One region of the Ornithinibacillus sp. 4-3 genome, then DNA from elsewhere that is predicted to be linked to it. Evidence: riboswitches for the same ligand, from Rfam matches in the RefSeq annotation. Region 1 holds a riboswitch; each other region holds the start of a gene.
The links. A riboswitch is a leader RNA that binds a small molecule or an ion and turns the genes downstream of it on or off. The one in region 1 is predicted to bind S-adenosylmethionine.
Positions count from the first base shown of each region.

Region 2: linked by a shared signal. The riboswitch ahead of AB4Y30_RS17160 (O-acetylhomoserine aminocarboxypropyltransferase/cysteine synthase family protein) and the one ahead of AB4Y30_RS05410 (methionine biosynthesis PLP-dependent protein) in region 1 are both predicted to bind S-adenosylmethionine.
Region 3: linked by a shared signal. The riboswitch ahead of metK (methionine adenosyltransferase) and the one ahead of AB4Y30_RS05410 (methionine biosynthesis PLP-dependent protein) in region 1 are both predicted to bind S-adenosylmethionine.

Region 1 covers NZ_CP162599.1:1,107,027-1,113,146, reverse strand. The annotation lists gene AB4Y30_RS05430 (MDR family MFS transporter) at 1-1,424, opposite strand, end outside; RNA gene ssrS (6S RNA) at 1,640-1,827, opposite strand; gene AB4Y30_RS05420 (lysophospholipid acyltransferase family protein) at 2,048-2,638, shown strand; gene AB4Y30_RS05415 (fumarylacetoacetate hydrolase family protein) at 2,688-3,626, opposite strand; SAM riboswitch class I at 3,843-3,944, shown strand; gene AB4Y30_RS05410 (methionine biosynthesis PLP-dependent protein) at 4,052-5,158, shown strand; gene AB4Y30_RS05405 (5-methyltetrahydropteroyltriglutamate--homocysteine S-methyltransferase) at 5,174-6,120, shown strand, end outside.
Region 2 covers NZ_CP162599.1:3,567,594-3,573,713, forward strand. The annotation lists gene cls (cardiolipin synthase) at 1-750, opposite strand, end outside; gene AB4Y30_RS17135 (helix-turn-helix transcriptional regulator) at 933-1,130, shown strand; gene AB4Y30_RS17140 (DUF3278 domain-containing protein) at 1,131-1,595, shown strand; gene AB4Y30_RS17145 (hypothetical protein) at 1,699-2,205, shown strand; gene AB4Y30_RS17150 (hypothetical protein) at 2,239-2,607, opposite strand; gene megL (methionine gamma-lyase) at 2,637-3,821, opposite strand; SAM riboswitch class I at 3,997-4,117, shown strand; gene AB4Y30_RS17160 (O-acetylhomoserine aminocarboxypropyltransferase/cysteine synthase family protein) at 4,241-5,908, shown strand.
Region 3 covers NZ_CP162599.1:2,394,542-2,400,661, forward strand. The annotation lists gene AB4Y30_RS11750 (class I SAM-dependent methyltransferase) at 1-480, shown strand, start outside; gene AB4Y30_RS11755 (gamma carbonic anhydrase family protein) at 606-1,133, shown strand; gene metK (methionine adenosyltransferase) at 1,176-2,369, opposite strand; SAM riboswitch class I at 2,542-2,650, opposite strand; gene pckA (phosphoenolpyruvate carboxykinase (ATP)) at 3,125-4,702, shown strand; gene AB4Y30_RS11770 (ABC transporter substrate-binding protein) at 4,997-5,992, shown strand; gene AB4Y30_RS11775 (ABC transporter ATP-binding protein) at 6,010-6,120, shown strand, end outside.

The sequences.
Region 1 (6,120 bases):
CTCATTACTTGTTTCACTCTATGTTTTTCTCTATCTCGTACAAAAAAAGCAAGAATAAATGCGATAAAAGTAATCGCTGTTGCAGCATAGAATGAAACATTTACTCCATGAATAAAAGCTTCTGTATTACTTTCAGCAACATCACCAATAATAAAGCGCGATGTCATCATGCTCACTAATAATGCGGTCCCTATAGAAGCTCCCACCTGTCGCATCGTATTATTCATCGCTGTGCCATGTGGAATCAAATGTCTTGGTAATTGATTTATACCTGCCGTTGTTGCAGGCATTAGGATCATGGATAATCCTAGCATACGAATCGTAAATACCACTGTTAAATAGGTAAGGGTCGTATCTGCACTTAGATTGGTAAATAGTAATGTAGTTATCGTAGTAATTCCTAAACCAATGATAAGTAGCCAACGAGCTCCAATATGGTCAAAGATTCTCCCTACAATTGGTGATAAGAAACCCATTAATAATGCCCCAGGTAACATCATCATTCCTGCATCTAGTGCAGTAAAGCTTGCCATGTTTTGCATATAGATAGGTAAAATAGTCTCTGAAGAAATCAATCCCATAAAACCAACCATGCCAATGACGGTTGTGATTCGAAAGGTTTTATTTTGAAAAACTCGAAATTCTAGAACTGGTTGTTTGAGTATAAACTGTCTGCGGATAAAGAATCCAAGAGAAATAAACCCTAAAATAATTACACCAAATGTGACATAATTAAATTGTTCATTACTACCAATCGTACTAAAGCCAAATAACAACCCTCCAAATCCAATAGTAGATAGTGCAATCGAGATAAAATCGACCTTTGGAAAAGTACGGGTAATTACATTTTTCAAAACAAAATAAGCAAAAATTATATCAATAATAACTAATGGCAGTACAATTAAGAATAAAAATCTCCAATGAATAAATTCAATCAGCCAACCAGCAATCACAGGAGCAAGTGCTGGAGCAAAAGAAATAACTAATCCAACTGTACCCATAATTGTCCCTCTTCGTTCGATAGGAAAAATCATGATTAATACCGTCATCATTAATGGCATTAAAATCCCCGCACCAATTGCTTGAATAATCCTACCAAACATCAGTATCGGAAAGTTCAGTGCAATTGCACAAATCACTGTTCCGATAAAAAAGACACACATGGAAGTCATAAATAATTTCCTTGTTGTAAATGTCTCCATTAGAAAAGCAGTAATTGGAATCATAATTCCATTGACCAGCATAAAAACAGTCGTTAGCCATTGCACTGTGTTTTCTGTTAAGTCAAGATCAAGCATAATTTGAGGTGTAGCGGTCAGTAAAAGGGTCTGATTTAACAAAGACAAGAAAGAACCTGCTATAAGTACGAGAACAATTGGTAATTTACTTCGTGTAGAACGTTGTTGGATTGGAATCTTGTCCAAAAATAATTTCCCTCCCACCTTTTTAAAGCGCTTTCAAAAAGCCATATTAAAAAAACTAGAAGATTTCTAGTTTTTCTTTGACTAAATTCAATCCTATTATGTAATCAAACAATTATGTATGAAACGCTTATTTTTCTATAGTTTTTTACCTACAAAAAAACCAGCTTCCTATATTCTTTTCTTAAGAAGGAACTGGTCAAATCATTTATTTTTTAGGTTAAGCCACGATTGCCGTAACAAAAAATAAAAAGTTTTAAACCACCACTTCGCTAAGTGGGTGTTTGCAGAAGCCTTCCTGTCGTCCCCTACACATTGAGGGCTTGACATTTCAACTTCGATTAAAACTCCCTATTCCAATTATAGAGGTTAAAACTTAGAATTATCACGTACACCGTAGCCTATATGTATATGATAGCGATGAATACCTCATAATGCAAGGAAAAATTCTTTCCATCTTATACCTAAAATAAAGTACTGAGATCTAAACAGCAATTGACGAATTGGAGATTCCTTGTAAAATGATGATAGAGATAAAACAAAATTGCAATCAACAGGAGCTTCTATATTTCTCCTATAGATCGTAATGAACATACAGAAATAGAATATAGGAAATGGGGACTACTATGATTTACTACATTGCAGCATATTTATTAAAAATTATTTTAACTATTTTTAGACCATTAAAAGTACATCAAAAAGAAAAGCTACCACAGGATGGCGGCTATATCATTGCTTGTACACATACAGGTTGGGTGGATATTTTATGGTTAGGTGTCTCAATTTTACCAACCAAAATTAACTACATGGCAAAAGTTGAGTTATTCCAAAAGCCTGCGCTTAAATGGTTAATGGGGAAATTAAAGGCTTTTCCAGTCAATCGTGAAAATCCAGGACCAAGCTCTATTAAAATCCCACGTAAATTATTAAAAGATGGAGAAATCGTCGGGATTTTCCCAAGTGGTACAAGAACAACAGAGGAAGTTCCATTAAAAAAAGGTGCCGTTACCATTGCAACACATTCCAAAGCTCCAATTGTTCCAGCAGCATATGTTGGACCAAATAACTTTAGTGACTTATTTAAATTTAGAAAACCACATCTTATTTTTGGAGACCCGATCACACTTGATCCTGACCTTCCTAAAAAAGAAGCTATTGATAAAATGATGGACGATCTAAACAAAGCATTAATTGATTTACAAAATCGCATTAAATAAAAAGCAGGGATTGTTGAAGGTTTTATTTTTCAACAATCCCTATTTTCATTTATGGACGATCAATCACTTTATTTTCTAATGTTCCAATATTTTCTATTTCTAGTGTAACTATGTCTCCAGCTTGGAGGAATTGAGGTGGCTTCATAGCTACTCCTACCCCATCTGGAGTACCTGTCATAATAATATCTCCAGGCTCTAATGTTACTAAATGTGAGATGAATTCCATTAAAAATGGCACATCAAAAATAAGTTTATTCGTATTTGAATCTTGACGCTTCTCACCATTTACATAAGAACGAACATTTAAATTAGCAGGATCAGATAATTCATCTGCGCTAACTACCCATGGACCAATCGGTGAAGTACGGTCAATTGCTTTTCCTTGTAACCATTGTGGTGTACGCTTTTGTAAATCACGAGCAGTTGTGTCATTTCCAATGGTATATCCAGCAATATAAGCAAAAGCATCTTCTTTCTTCACTTCTCTTGCTTCTTTTCCAACTACAATACATAATTCTACTTCATAATCTAATTTTTCTGTTTGTGGTGTTTTTTCAATAGCATCTTCAGGTCCAATTAAGGATGTAGCGTATTTTGTAAATAATACTGGAAATTCCGGTACATCACTTTCCATTTCTGCGGCATGTTCAATATAATTTCGCCCGATACAGATAATTTTACGTGGTTCAGGAATTGGTGTTTCTAAAGTTACTTTTTCTCTATCTAGTGAAATAACATCTGATTTATCTACCTGTAAAGAATATTCATAAGCAGCTTTTGCTTTATCAAAAGCTGGCTGTCCAATTCGATAAAAAGCATTGGGACATGCTGGTAATTCCTTGTCAATTTCTTCTATTGCTGATAAATTCTCTTCTGCAAACATCGCTAGACGATAGCTTTCCTGAAGGTCAACTACTTTGTTTTCTACGATAAACCCCATACGAGCTGAGCTTTGGTTTGCTTTTGCCTTATAACTAACAAGCTTCATGTAATACTCTCTCCCTCTATGTAAATTCTGTTCTGCATTAAATATAACATATTTTCCGTATTTTCATACATCAATTCATGTCAGAAAAGTCAATTTTGAATGCTCTTCCCTATTACAAGTTATTTAATAATTTCCAATCTAAAATCACCTTCCAAATATTAGTTGACATTTTTTTTCAAATAAAGTAATGTTAGAGCAACAATTAAATCATTATATTTCTTATCAAGAGAGATGGAGGGACTGGCCCTGCGATATCTCGGCAACAGACTTTTATAAGTACTGTGCCAAATCCAGTAGCATAATGCTTGAAGATAAGAAGAGAATAATCTAGTGCGCTGATTAAAGACCTCTTCTACTTTCAAGAAGAGGTCTTTTTATTTTCTACCATTAGCACTGGAATAAATTTTTGAGAGGAGGAATGTCTTATGACAAACATAGAAACCAAATTAGTTCAAATTGGAAACAAAAGCGACGATAAAACAGGCGCCATCAATCCGCCCATTTATTTATCCACTGCTTATGAACACAAAGGCATTGGACTATCTACAGGCTACGATTATACTCGTACGAAAAACCCTACCCGTACAATTTTAGAAGAAGGTATTGCAAGCCTTGAATCTGGTGATGCAGGATTTGCCTGTAGTTCCGGAATGGCTGCTATTCAACTTGTATTAACTTTATTTCACTCTGGTGATGAGTTAATTGCAATTGAAGATATTTATGGTGGTACATTCCGTATTTTCGATCAATATAGGGATGCATATAACATTCATACAACTTATTCTACATTTACAGATTTAACAGAAACCGAAGCATTGATTAATGAAAATACAAAGGCATTATTTATCGAATCTCCTACAAATCCAATCATGCATGAAATCGATATTGAAGCGGCTAATAAATTAGCTAAAAAACATAATCTCTTACTCATTGTTGACAATACTTTTTTAACTCCTTATATCCAGCGTCCAATTGAATTGGGGGCAGATATTGTAATCCATAGCGCTACAAAATATATTGGTGGCCATAATGATGTGCTTGGAGGATTAGTCGTATCTAAAGGGAAAGAGCTTTCCGAAAAGCTCGCTATGTTCCATAACACAGCTGGTGCTGTATTGTCTCCATTCGATTCATGGTTAATGATACGCGGTTTAAAAACGCTTCATCTTCGCATGAAACAACATGATGCAAATGCGAAGGAAGTTGCTAAATATCTAGAATCAGAACCAGAAATTGTTACAGATGTTTTATATGCTGGAAAAGGTGGAATGTTATCCTTTCGTTTGAAGAAAACAGAATGGGTGGATCCTTTTTTACAGAATATCCAGCTGATAACATTTGCAGAAAGTCTTGGTGGTGTAGAAAGTTTCATTACATATCCAACGACACAAACACATGCAGATATGCCAGTTGAAGAAAGAGAACGTCGTGGTATTTGTGATCGTTTACTTCGTTTTTCAGTTGGCGTAGAAGAAGCAGCCGACATCATTGCAGATCTAAAACAAGTATTTAATAAAATTAAAAATATTTAAGGGGAGAATTATAATATGACTAAAATTCCATTTCGCGCAGACCATGTAGGAAGTTTACTACGCCCTGAAAGAATCCATCAAGCAAGAAAAGATGTTAAGGAAGGAAATCTTTCAGCAGAAGAATTATACATTATTGAAACAGAAGAAATTACAAAAATTGTAGACAAGCAAATTGAAGTTGGTTTACAAGCGGTTACAGATGGGGAATTCAGAAGAAGATTCTGGCATACAGACTTTTTGGAGCATCTAAATGGTATTGAAGGATATGTTCCAGACGAAGGTTACCAATTCGCTGGTGGTGAAGAAACAGAAAGATATAACGTTCGCAACGTTGGTAAGGTTTCATTTAATCCTGATCATCCACATGTTAAGGATTTCAAATTATTTAATGAGATTGTTGGTGGACGTGCTGTTGCTAAACAAACAATTCCAAGCCCAAACCAGCTATTTAATGCAGGTATTATTGATGAATCTATCTATCCAGATATCGAAGAATATGCAAATGATGTGATACAAGCATATAAAGATGCACTCCAAGCATTTTACGATGCAGGATGCCGCTATCTACAATTAGATGATGTATATATCGCAGGTCTCTCTTCTCCTGACATTCCATTTAACGATGGAAAATATGATAGAGATTATTTAATTGATTTAGCACTTCGCGTTATCAATAGAGTGCTTGATGATAAACCAGAAGATTTATATATTACAACACATCTTTGCCGTGGTAATTACCGTTCTAACTATGCATTCTCAGGAAGCTATGATCTCATTGCACCTACCCTACTTGCTAAAGAAAAAGTAGATGGCTTCTTCTTAGAATATGATGATGAGCGCGCTGGAACATTTGAACCTTTAAAACATGTACCAAAAGTTGGTCCTAGAGTAGTACTTGGTGTATTCACATCTAAACATGGAGAGCTTGAGGATAAGGATGAGATTATTGCTCGCATTAAGGA
Region 2 (6,120 bases), 1.2 Mb from region 1:
TTTATCACTTTTCCCTAAGTATTCATCCCCAATATTAAAGCCACCTATATAACCAATCTTGCCATCAATAACTGCTATTTTTCGATGATTACGAAAATTAATCTTAAAATTAATCTTCGGTATTAACGGAGGGAAAAATGCATCTACTTGTACTCCTTCTGATTTCAATCGGCGGATAAACTTACGTCCTATCCCTCTTGATCCCATGTCATCAAACAAAAGACGAACTTCGATTCCTTCTCTTGCCTTGTCTATTAACACATTAGCAATTTCATTACCTAATTGGTCATCACGGACAATATAATAAACTAAGTGAATATGATCTTTTGCTCGTTTCAAGTCATAAATCAAAGCATCAAACTTTTCCCGACCATCTGTGAAAATATCTACTTGGTTATTTTCTGAATAAATAGCATCATCACTTTTTAAATGTAAATAAAAAATATCACTATATGCAGAGAACTCTTGCTGTTTAAATGAGAACTCCCCTTTTTCTAGTGCTTGGATTTGTTGATTAGCTTGATTCTTTACCCCATGTCTACTTTTTGTATCCCAAGTAAAGATCTTTTTACGGCTCAATTTTTTCCCAAAAATTAAATACAATATAAAGCCAGCAATTGGTATAAAAAATAGAACCATTAACCAAGCCCATGTAGAGGGAGCATTTTTACGCTCAAGGAATATTACTGTAAATGCTAAGACAAAGTTAAATATCATTATAGATCCTAAGAAAAATGTAATAAAACCCAATTTAAACACCCCTTACACCCAAGAGCTTCCTATCACTCATCATAGCACAGAAATAAAAATTTATATAAAAGATAACTGCTCTCTATAGGTTTTTATTTATTTTAGTATTGATTTTTACTTCTATTCAATGTAATATATAAATTACATTTGGTACATATATATTACATGATACAGGTGAACTAATGAAAAACAATGTGAAGATCACAAGAATTAAAATGAATATTACACAGCAAGAATTAGCTCAAAGAGTAGGGGTTGCAAGACAAACAATTGGCCTTATTGAGAAAGGTGAATATAATCCCAGTCTCCAGCTCTGTATTGCTATTGCCAAAGAACTTAATAAAACTTTAGACGATTTATTTTGGAAGGTGGAGAGATAAATGAAATCTTGGATTGCTTTCTTATTACCAACGGATGAGTACAAAGAAAAAAGAATACTCTATTTTGTAGCAGAGGGAACATTTATATTATTGTTTTCTCTTATAGCATTGTTAATTAGCAGTAAATATATTCCAATATTTAAAAATCAAATTGACACTATCCTTTTTCTACCGATTGCAGTTTTTATCATCTATGTTCTAATTCGATATATTCTGTCTGGTATGGAATATACAGATGTTGTCTCAGAAACTTCCTTTAAAAAGGAACGTAATCATATTACATTTAGAAGTGCTATATTTGCTAGTACATTTATATTGTTTTTACTTATTTTTGAGGGGTTACCTAATGAAATAAGCAAGTGGGCTGAAACCATTGTTCTTCCAATATTTGCTGGATTTTTCTGGTTCATCATAAATTATATCTCCTTGCAAAAATCTTATAAAAAGAATAAAGAATTAGCTTAACTGGATTACGGGATATGATTTTCTAAAAATCTCGTATACTTTGAAATAAACTAATAGAAATGGTATGTTTAACGAAAGAAAAACTCGGAAGGAAATGATCCAAATGAAAAAAACAATGGTAGTATTATTCTCTGTTTTCCTATTTCTAGTATGGGCTACACCTACTTTTGCTATGGATCTTTCCATTAGCAATACTTTCATATTTGCTTCAACAAATTCTTTTTCCGCAGTCATCATTGTCGGGATAGTTGCTATTTTGGCTTTACTGGCTATTTTCATTCCATTAATGCGTTATGACAAGCACGCAGATGACAGTCTAGAGCCTAAGAATCTAGATGCTTTAAACAAAGAAGATACAACAAAAAATGCGTATACGTACCATACAGTGCCATCAAAAGATCAAACGATTGAGTCTACGAGCACGCCATATAGCACTCATTCAGATCCACGTCCTATAGAAAATGGTCCAGTCCCTAGCTTGATTCGTAATGCTTCAAGAGGTGTAGTTGTTACCGGTGCTCTATTATCCTATATGAACCATCAACGCAGACAAAAGAAGAAAATGAAAAAAAAGCTTAAGAAAATGAAAAAACAAACAAATTTAGCGTGAGGAAATTAATTATTTCCCCACGCTTTTTGATAGTTATTTATTTTTCCGAATGGTTAATATCGTTCCAACTGGAATAATAAGCTCCTTTGGCGACTGGATTTCAGAGAAAATTTTATCCACCCGCTCCTTCACCTGATAATCTTCTATATTGGAGCTTAGCAAATGTGCAATTTCAAAAACACATTGCTCCTTATCCTCTGCTTGAAAACGTAAGTAATTCATCAAGCTAATCGTTTCACTTTCACTATCTAGTCCATTGTAAATCTCATGTTGAAGAGGATAGTGTAGCGCCTTAGCAAAATAACCTTCATCATCTTCGCTCGGCCATATTCCAATCGCATTACGATTATCTTCCCACGGCTTGAGAGTGACATCAGCACCAATAAAATAATAATACGTCATAGTTCTGCTCCATTCCTATTACAAATACATCAGATGACCTCTAATGCTTGCTCTAAATCCTCCCACAAGTCTTCCCATGCCTCTAGACCAATGGAAAGTCGAATCATTGTATCAGTAATTCCCATTTCTAAACGCTCTTTCTCTGGAACAATTTTATGTGTCATCGTTGCAGGATGTTGAATAAGGGAATCAATATCACCTAAACTAACTGCTAGCTTAATTACTTTTACTGCATTTAAAAACTTTTGCGCATCTTTCTTTGTACCAACAACTTCAAATGCAATCATTCCTCCTCCACTTTTCATTTGTTTCTTAAATATTTCATAATCTGGAGCATCAGCGTCTCCTGGATAATAAGCATTTGCTACTTTTGGATGTTCTTTTAAACGTTTAAAAATCTGTTCAGCATTTTCACAATGACGATCCATTCGAACAGGCAATGTCTTCAAACCACGTAACAGAAGCCAGGCATCAAATGGAGAAATAATCCCACCAATATCTTTAAACGTTGTCTTGCGAATTCGCTCAATTAGCTCTGCCTTTCCTGCTGCTAAACCAGCAACAACATCTCCGTGACCCCCAATATATTTTGTAGCACTATGTACAACAATGTCACAGCCTAAATCTAATGGGCGTTGTAAATAAGGAGAACAGAATGTATTGTCTATTACTACAGGGATATCAAATTCTTTAGCCACATCTGCTACCATTTTCAGATCAATTAACTGCATGGTTGGATTTACTGGTGTTTCCACAAAAATGCATGCCGTTTCTTTTCGAATCAATGAACGTATTTCTTCTGTAGATTTCATACTACAAGTTTCATGAGCAATATTGTATTTTTCCTCCATTAATTTCAATAAACCAAATGTATTCCCATATAAAGCTACAGAGCTAATGATATGGTCATTAGCTTTCGTTAAGGAAAATAATACAGCGGAGATAGCAGCCATACCAGAACCAAATGCTAAACCTTTTTCACCATTTTCTATTGCAGCAATCCTTTCTTCTAATATCGCTACAGTAGGATTACGTAATCGTGAATAGGTATAACCATCTGTTTCACCACTAAATCGTTGTTCTCCTTGCTCAGCAGAATCAAATACAAATGTAGATGATTGGAACAAAGGAGGAACAAGACTTCCTAATACTTCTTTTTCATCATATCCTTCATGAATAATAGCCGTTTCAAATCGTTGATATTTTTTCGGCATACAATCCCTCCATTCCTATGACTTTTATTGTACTGGATACAACTAGCATTGAAAAGCATTTATCATCTGAATTTTCAATCTAATTATCTGAACAAAGAAAACAAAAACTAGTGTGAAAATTACTTGCAATTAAAAAAATGGAATTATATAATACTCGTTAAGTTATATGCTCAATCTCTTATCAAGAGTGGTGGAGGGGATAGGCCCTATGAAGCCCAGCAACCTTGGAGTAAATAATTTTACTTTTAATGGTGCCAAATCCTACAGATTAATCGCATTAATCTGGAAGATAAGAGGAGGATTCGTGACCTTACCATACGACCTCTTCTTATTCAGAAGAGGTCTTTTCTTTTTCTGAATTTGAATCATCACATCTTTACAATATAAGCTTCTAAAAATTAAGAGGAGGATTATTAATTATGTCAACATTTCATTTCCAAGATCAAGATACTATTCTACTTCATGGTGGGCAGGTCCCTGATCCAGTAACAGGATCTCGCGCAGTACCTATTCACCAAACAACATCCTATGTATTCCCGGATTCAGAGCATGCCCAAGGCGTATTCGCATTACAAAAAACTGGAAATATTTATACTCGTATTACCAATCCAACGGTGGATGCATTTGAACAGCGTGTAAGTTTACTGGAAGACGGGGTTGCAGCTGTCGCAACTTCTTCTGGTATGGCGGCAATTACATTTGCCATTTTAAATATTGCAAGTGCTGGAGATGAAATTGTTACAGATAGTAACCTATACGGTGGAACATATAATTTATTCGTCCATACCTTGCCTAGATATGGAATCAATGTAAAATTCGTTGATGGATCGGATCCTGAAAACTTTAGAGAAGCTATTACGGATAAAACAAAAGCAGTTTATGGGGAGACCATTACAAACCCAAGCTTGTATGTTTTTGACATTGAGGCTGTAGCTGATATTGCTCATGAGCATGGGATTCCTCTTATTATTGATAACACATTCGCACCTGGAATCGCGCATCCATTAAAATGGGGTGCAGATATTGTTGTTCATTCTGCCACAAAATGGATTGGTGGACATGGGAATTCCATTGCTGGAGTTGTCGTTGATGGCGGAAAATTTGACTGGAGTAATGGAAAATTCCCAGGATTTACAGAGCCAGATGATAGCTATAATGGATTACGCTATGTAGATGTAGGTGCACCTGCATTTGCTATTAAACTACGAGTACAGTTATTGCGTGATATCGGCGCTTGCTTAAGTCCACATAACGCATTTTTATTGTTGCAAGGATTAGAAACTTTACATTTACGAATGGAACGTCATGCGAAAAATACAGAAAAAGTTGTTAAGTTCTTAACAACACATCCTGCGGTAGATTGGGTGAACTACCCTGGCTTAAAAGATCACCCATCACATGAGCTTGCACATAAGTACTTTACAGAAGGTTACGGTTCCATTGTTACATTTGGAATTAAAGGCGGTCGTGATGCTGGAAGAAAAGCAATCGACAATGTGAAGCTATGGTCACATGTTGCAAATGTTGGTGATGCGAAATCATTAATTATCCATCCTGCATCCACTACACATCAACAATTAAGTGCAGAGGATCTGGAGAAAAGTGGAGTAAATGAAGAATTAATTCGTCTATCTATTGGACTTGAATCTGTAAAAGATATTTTAGAAGACTTGGATCAAGCAATGTCTAAAGCGGTAGGTATTGAACCTTCGCTTACAAACACCGAAGATTCAGTTACAAAATGGCTAGTACATTCACCATTTGACCGCAGTGAAGGCTTACGCCAAAAGGTCATTGCAGTTGCTGATATCGACGAAACAAAAGTAGCAGCAGTTAAAAAGGCTGGTTATCAAATAATTGCAGTGGATGCCATCTCTTCTACAGACCAAGTTGATGCACTATGGGTCAAAGATAATATCTCAAAAGCTCAACTGACTACATTTACAGAGAAGCAAGGAAAAATCATCTGGGTAGAAAATGAGCCAACAGGAGATATCATAAGTGCATTGGGAAGTATACATGACGCTATCGTCTTCTTTAATAAAGATTTATTAGAAGAAATAGTAGAAGCAAGGACAAGTAAATAATTCATAAAACAAAAAGCGAAAGTCGCGCCCTTACAGGCTAAAAGCGTGACGTGACTGAACTTAGTCGATAAAAGTGCGACTATGACTCTGTCTGCGCCTAACGCCTTGTCAATCGCCAAGTCTCCTTTATTATAGGATGGCTCGCGTTAGCTCTTAGTTTTTGGTGCTCAGAGCTAGACAGCGCTAACTTTGAATAAGCATTAATTTGCGCA
Region 3 (6,120 bases), 1.3 Mb from region 1:
AATGGTAATGATACACTCTTTTTAAGTAAGCTTGTTGGAGATTCTGGACGTGTATATGCTTTTGATATTCAAGAACAAGCGATTAATAATAGTAAAAATTTATTAAATGAAAATGGAAAAACAAATGTTACATTTATTCAAGATAGCCATGCGAACCTAAACAAGTATATTGCTGAACATGGCGAAAAAGAAATTGGTGCAGCCATTTTTAATTTAGGTTATTTACCAAGAAGCGATAAAGAAATTATTACAAAAGGAGATTCCTCCATCAAAGCAATTAATTCTATCCTTTCATTGCTAAAAAAAGATGGACTTATTGTTCTTGTTGTTTACCATGGTCATGAAGGTGGGGCAGAAGAAAAAGAAATGATTTTAAAACATGTCATTCAACTGGATCAAAAGGATTATTCTGTTCTACAGTATGGCTTTATTAATCAAAAAAATAAACCACCATTTATTTTAGCTATCCAAAAACGATAGAAACTATATTTCAAAAAGCTATCTCGTTAATTTGCTGCCTATTCCTATAGACCATTAGAGATCCTAGTAAAAACCTTTTAGAAGTAGCTGGAGTCTTATAACTAGCTGTACAAGGAGGCATAATAATGATACATCATTATCAACATAAAGAACCAATAATAGATAAAACTGCTTTTATTGCTCACGATGTGACAATTATTGGCGACGTTAAAATTGGAGAATACTCAAGTGTTTGGTTTAATACAGTTATTCGCGGAGATGTTGAACCTACTATTATTGGTAATCGTGTTAACATCCAAGATTTATCTATGATCCATCAAAGTCCAGGTCATCCTGTCATCATCAAGGATGATGTATCAATTGGTCATCAAGTGACTGTTCATGGAGCGACAATTCATAAGAACGCATTAATTGGTATGGGAACAATTTTACTTGATGGAGCAGAAATCGGTGAAAATGCTTTTATTGGGGCCGGAAGTCTAGTACCTCCTGGAAAGAAAATCCCACCCAACACATTAGCATTAGGACGCCCTGCAAAAGTAGTTAGAGAATTAACAGAAGCTGATTTAGCAGAAATGGCAAGAATTCGTTCTTCTTATGTTGAAAAAGCACAATATTATAAAGACCATACTAATCTTGGTAAGAAAGCATAAAAAAGAAGCGAGGAATTATAAATATAATTCCTCGCTACTCTTTTATTTTACAAACGCTTGTAATTGTTCTACTTTATCTGTTTTCTCCCAAGGAAATAACACATCATTTCTTCCAAAATGTCCATAAGCTGCTGTCTTTCTAAAGATTGGCTCACGTAAGTTCAACATATTGATAATTCCGGATGGACGTAAATCAAAATTTGCGCGCACTGCTTCTACTAATTTCGTTTCACTCACAACACCTGTTCCAAATGTTTGAATAGATATGGATACTGGTTCAGCAACTCCAATCGCATAAGCAAGTTGTACCTCACATACATCTGCTAGTTTGGCAGCAACAATATTTTTAGCAACATAACGTGCAGCATATGCAGCAGATCGATCTACTTTTGTAGAGTCTTTACCACTAAACGCTCCACCACCATGTCTTGCATATCCTCCGTATGTATCTACAATAATCTTTCTACCTGTTAAACCGACATCCCCTTGAGGGCCACCGATAACAAATCTTCCTGTAGGATTAATTAAATACTTTGTTTTCTGATCTAATAAATGACCTGGCACGATTGGGTTAATTACATACTCTATCATATCTTTTCTAATTTGTTCTGTTGTAATATCTTCATGATGTTGTGTAGAAATCACAATCGTATCTACACGAATAGGTTGATTATTATCATCATATTCAATTGTTACTTGCGTTTTCCCATCTGGACGCAAATAATCCAATGTTTCATCTTTACGGACATCTGCTAAACGTTTGGCTAATTGGTGAGAAAGAGAAATAGGAAGTGGCATTAATTCTTCTGTCTCATTACATGCAAAACCGAACATAAGCCCCTGATCACCTGCTCCAAGTTCTTCTTGTTCGCTCTCTGCTTCGTCTCCTCGAACTTCTAATGCTGTGTTTACTCCAGTTGCAATATCTGGTGATTGTTCATCAATTGCAGTTAATACTGCGCAAGTGTCTGAATCAAATCCATATTTTGCGCGTGTGTATCCAATCTCTTTTATTGTTCTTCTAACAATTGCTGGGATATCCACATAAATTTTTGTTGATATTTCTCCTGCAACTAATACGAGGCCTGTCGTTACTGTTGTTTCACATGCAACTCTAGCATATGGATCATGCTTTAAAATTTCATCTAAAATCGCATCTGAAATTTGGTCACTCATCTTATCAGGATGTCCTTCTGTAACAGACTCTGAAGTGAATAACCGACGATTTTCTAACATAATGAAGAAATCCTCCTTCTCTTTCTAAGCATCTTCTAGTCATTTGTTAGCATTCTTCTCTATTATTAACTAATTCCAAAAAGCTTTCATCATTTAACGAAATATATTATTTTAAAATACATCAAATAAAAAAAGCCCTTCCTACAAAACAGAGGAAAGGATTAGCCTTTCGCTCTTATTGTTCAAGGAGTATTCCTTGCAACAGGTTAGCACCTTTTCACTATCGTGTGATGGTTGCTGGGTTTCATCGGGTCTGTCCCTCCACCGTCTCAAAATAAGAGAGTATATGCTAAAAAATATCGTAACGAATTCACTTATAGATGTCAATATCTTTGTTCAGAAATTGAATAGACTAGTGAACCACCTATCCTCTATATAATTAAATAGGAAAGAACTTCAGTCGTGCTATATATATGTGTATAGATTATCTTTTTTATAAAAGTTAGGTTTTTTAAATAATTATTATCAAACTAAATTTCTAATTAGACCGAAGCTCCAAACTGTCGAATTTTCGCAGGTACTTTATAGTAAGGAAAATAGATTCTGTATTTCACTTTTCGAAAAGTTAAAAACATGTTATCGTATTAATGGTAATACATATATGTTACAGTTTTTTGATTTTACTTAAAAAACACGTGAATTAGTATAGACTATCTAGGTAGATTTGCTATACTAATAAACATCTAATTAGCGTTTTTAAAAGAACAAGTATTGAAACATTTTATACAAAATGAATAAAAAGGAAGGTATTGTTCATGAATTCATCTTTATTACAAGAGCTTATCTCACATAAGCAACTACAGAAAAATTTATCTGTAGCACAATTAACCGAAAAGTTGGTAGCACGCAAAGAAGGTGAATTATCTTCTACTGGCGCAATTTGTGCAACAACAGGTAAATACACTGGACGTTCTCCTAACGACAAGTTCGTTGTACGTGATGAAACTACTGAAAATCTTGTTGATTGGGGTAATGTAAATCAACCGACTGATGAAGCAACATTTGATAAATTACTTAATAAAGTAGTCGCATACTTAAAAGAAAAAGACGAGATTTTCCTATTCCAAGGTTTTGCTGGTGCAGATGAAGCGTACCGTTTGCCAATCCAAGTGTTTAATGAATATGCGTGGCATAATCTATTTGCTAAACAAATGTTTATTCGTCCAACAGAAGAAGAACTAGCTACATTAGAAGCGGAATTTACTATTGTTTCTGCTCCTACATTCAAAGCTGATCCAGCTGTAGATGGTACAAACTCTGAAGCTTTTATTTTAGTAAGCTTTAGCAAGCGTATTATTTTAATTGGTGGAACAGAATATGCTGGAGAAATGAAAAAGTCTATTTTCTCTGTAATGAACTATCTTCTACCACAACAAGATATTCTATCTATGCACTGCTCTGCTAACGTTGGTGAAGAAGGCGATGTTGCATTATTCTTTGGTCTATCTGGAACAGGGAAAACTACACTTTCAGCAGATCCAAACCGTAAATTAATTGGTGATGATGAGCATGCTTGGAGTCCTACAGGTGTATTTAACATTGAAGGCGGATGCTATGCGAAAACAATTAATTTAACAAGAGAAAATGAACCACAAATTTATGATGCCATTCGTTTTGGCTCTGTACTAGAAAACGTCGTTTTAGATAAAGATACTCGTGTAGCTGATTATGATGATGTCTCTTTAACAGAGAATACAAGAGCTGCATATCCATTAGAATATATTGATAATGCACTTTCACCAAGTGTTGCTGGACATCCAAAAGCGATTATCTTCTTAACAGCTGATGCTTCTGGTACCTTACCTCCAATTAGTAAGCTATCAAAGGATCAAGCAATGTATCATTTCTTAAGTGGATTTACAAGTAAGTTAGCTGGTACAGAACGTGGAGTTACTGAACCACAAGCAACTTTCTCTACTTGCTTTGGAGCTCCTTTCTTACCATTAGCACCTTCTGTTTATGCAGAAATGTTAGGTAAGAAAATTGATGAGCATAATGTTAGTGTATTCTTAGTAAATACTGGTTGGACTGGCGGTCCATATGGTGTTGGTAGCCGTATGAAACTTGCATATACACGTGGAATGATTCAAGCCGCTTTAACTGGTGAATTAGACAATGTTGCGACAGTTAAAGATGAGATTTTCGGATTAGAAATTCCTCAAGAAATTGCTGGAGTTCCTAGCGATGTATTAGTACCGAAAAACACATGGTCAGATCAAGATGCTTATGATAAAGAAGCAAAAGCATTAGCAGCGAAATTCCATGAAAACTTCGAGAAATTTACTGGAGTAAGTGAAAATATCAAACAAGCAGGACCTACTTTTACAGCGTAAAACAAAGTCGATCTCATTATGAGGTCGACTTTTTTATTCCCCTTTCCCCCAGCATAGATAATCTGATTAGCTTCGATTTATTGCGTTCGTCACTCGAATCATATTTTAACCTTATATTTTTACTACATAAGCGTGAAACACAGATCCTATTGTAAATCCCATTCTGCTTCTAAACACCTCTTTAGTTTTTCATCCTTTCTACCTGTTACAAAAGCCCAGAAAAGTAATCACATAATTTTTCAATGATGCATAGGCTATTTTGACATTACACTAATTTTGAAAGGGTAGAGTTGAATGAATAAAATTAAATATTTTGCCTTGTTTTCATGTATATTACTCGTGTTTCTGTCAGCGTGTAGTGATACAAATGAAAAAACATCCATCCAGTTAGGAGAAGTTACACGTTCTCTTTTCTATGCACCACAATACATTGCACTTGAAAAAGGTTTCTTTGAAGAAGAAGGTCTTGAAGTTGACTTACAGACTGTCTGGGGTGGAGACAAAACCATGACCGCATTATTATCAGATAGTATTGATATTGCGCTCGTTGGCTCCGAAACATCTATTTATGTTTATGCACAAGATTCCAAAGATCATGCTGTGAATTTTGCTCAACTCACCCAGACCGATGGAACGTTTTTAGTTGCCAAGGAACCTAAACCTAACTTTAGCTGGGAAGACCTAAAAGACAGCAAATTTCTTGGGCAACGTAAAGGTGGAATGCCACAAATGGTTGGAGAATTTGTTCTTAGAAAAAACGGTATTGATCCACATGCGGATTTAGAGTTATCTCAGAACATAGACTTTGCAAATATTCCAAGCGCCTTTGTCTCAGGTGATTATGAATATGTGCAGCTATTTGAACCTACAGCAAGCGTTATGGAAAAAGAAGGAGCTGGTTACACCATTGCTTCTTTTGGAGAAGAATCTGGGCGCTTACCTTATACCGTATTTATGGCCAAACAAAGCTTCTTAGAAAAGGATAGGGATGTTGCTTTGAGTTTTACACGTGCCATTTATAAAGCTCAACAATGGGTACAAGAAAACGATGCTGAAGAAATCGCTACATTACTTCAACCTTATTTTGAAGATACAGATTTAGAAATGCTCACATCATCAATGGAACGTTACAAAAATCAAGATTCATTTGCTACTGATCCTATTTTAGATGAAGAAGAATGGAACAATCTAAAGGACGTTATGGATCAGGCTGGTGAACTTCCAGACGAAGATGTTCCATATGATGATTTGGTCAATACAGAAATTGCAGAAGAAGTAATTAGTGAGTAACAGAGGGGTGAAAACGTTTGTCGTTTCTAACATTAGAAAAAATTTCCCATCATTACTTTTCAGATAAAAACTACACAAAAGCGCTAGATCATATATCATGCTCTATAAAAGAAGGAGAGTTCGTTTCC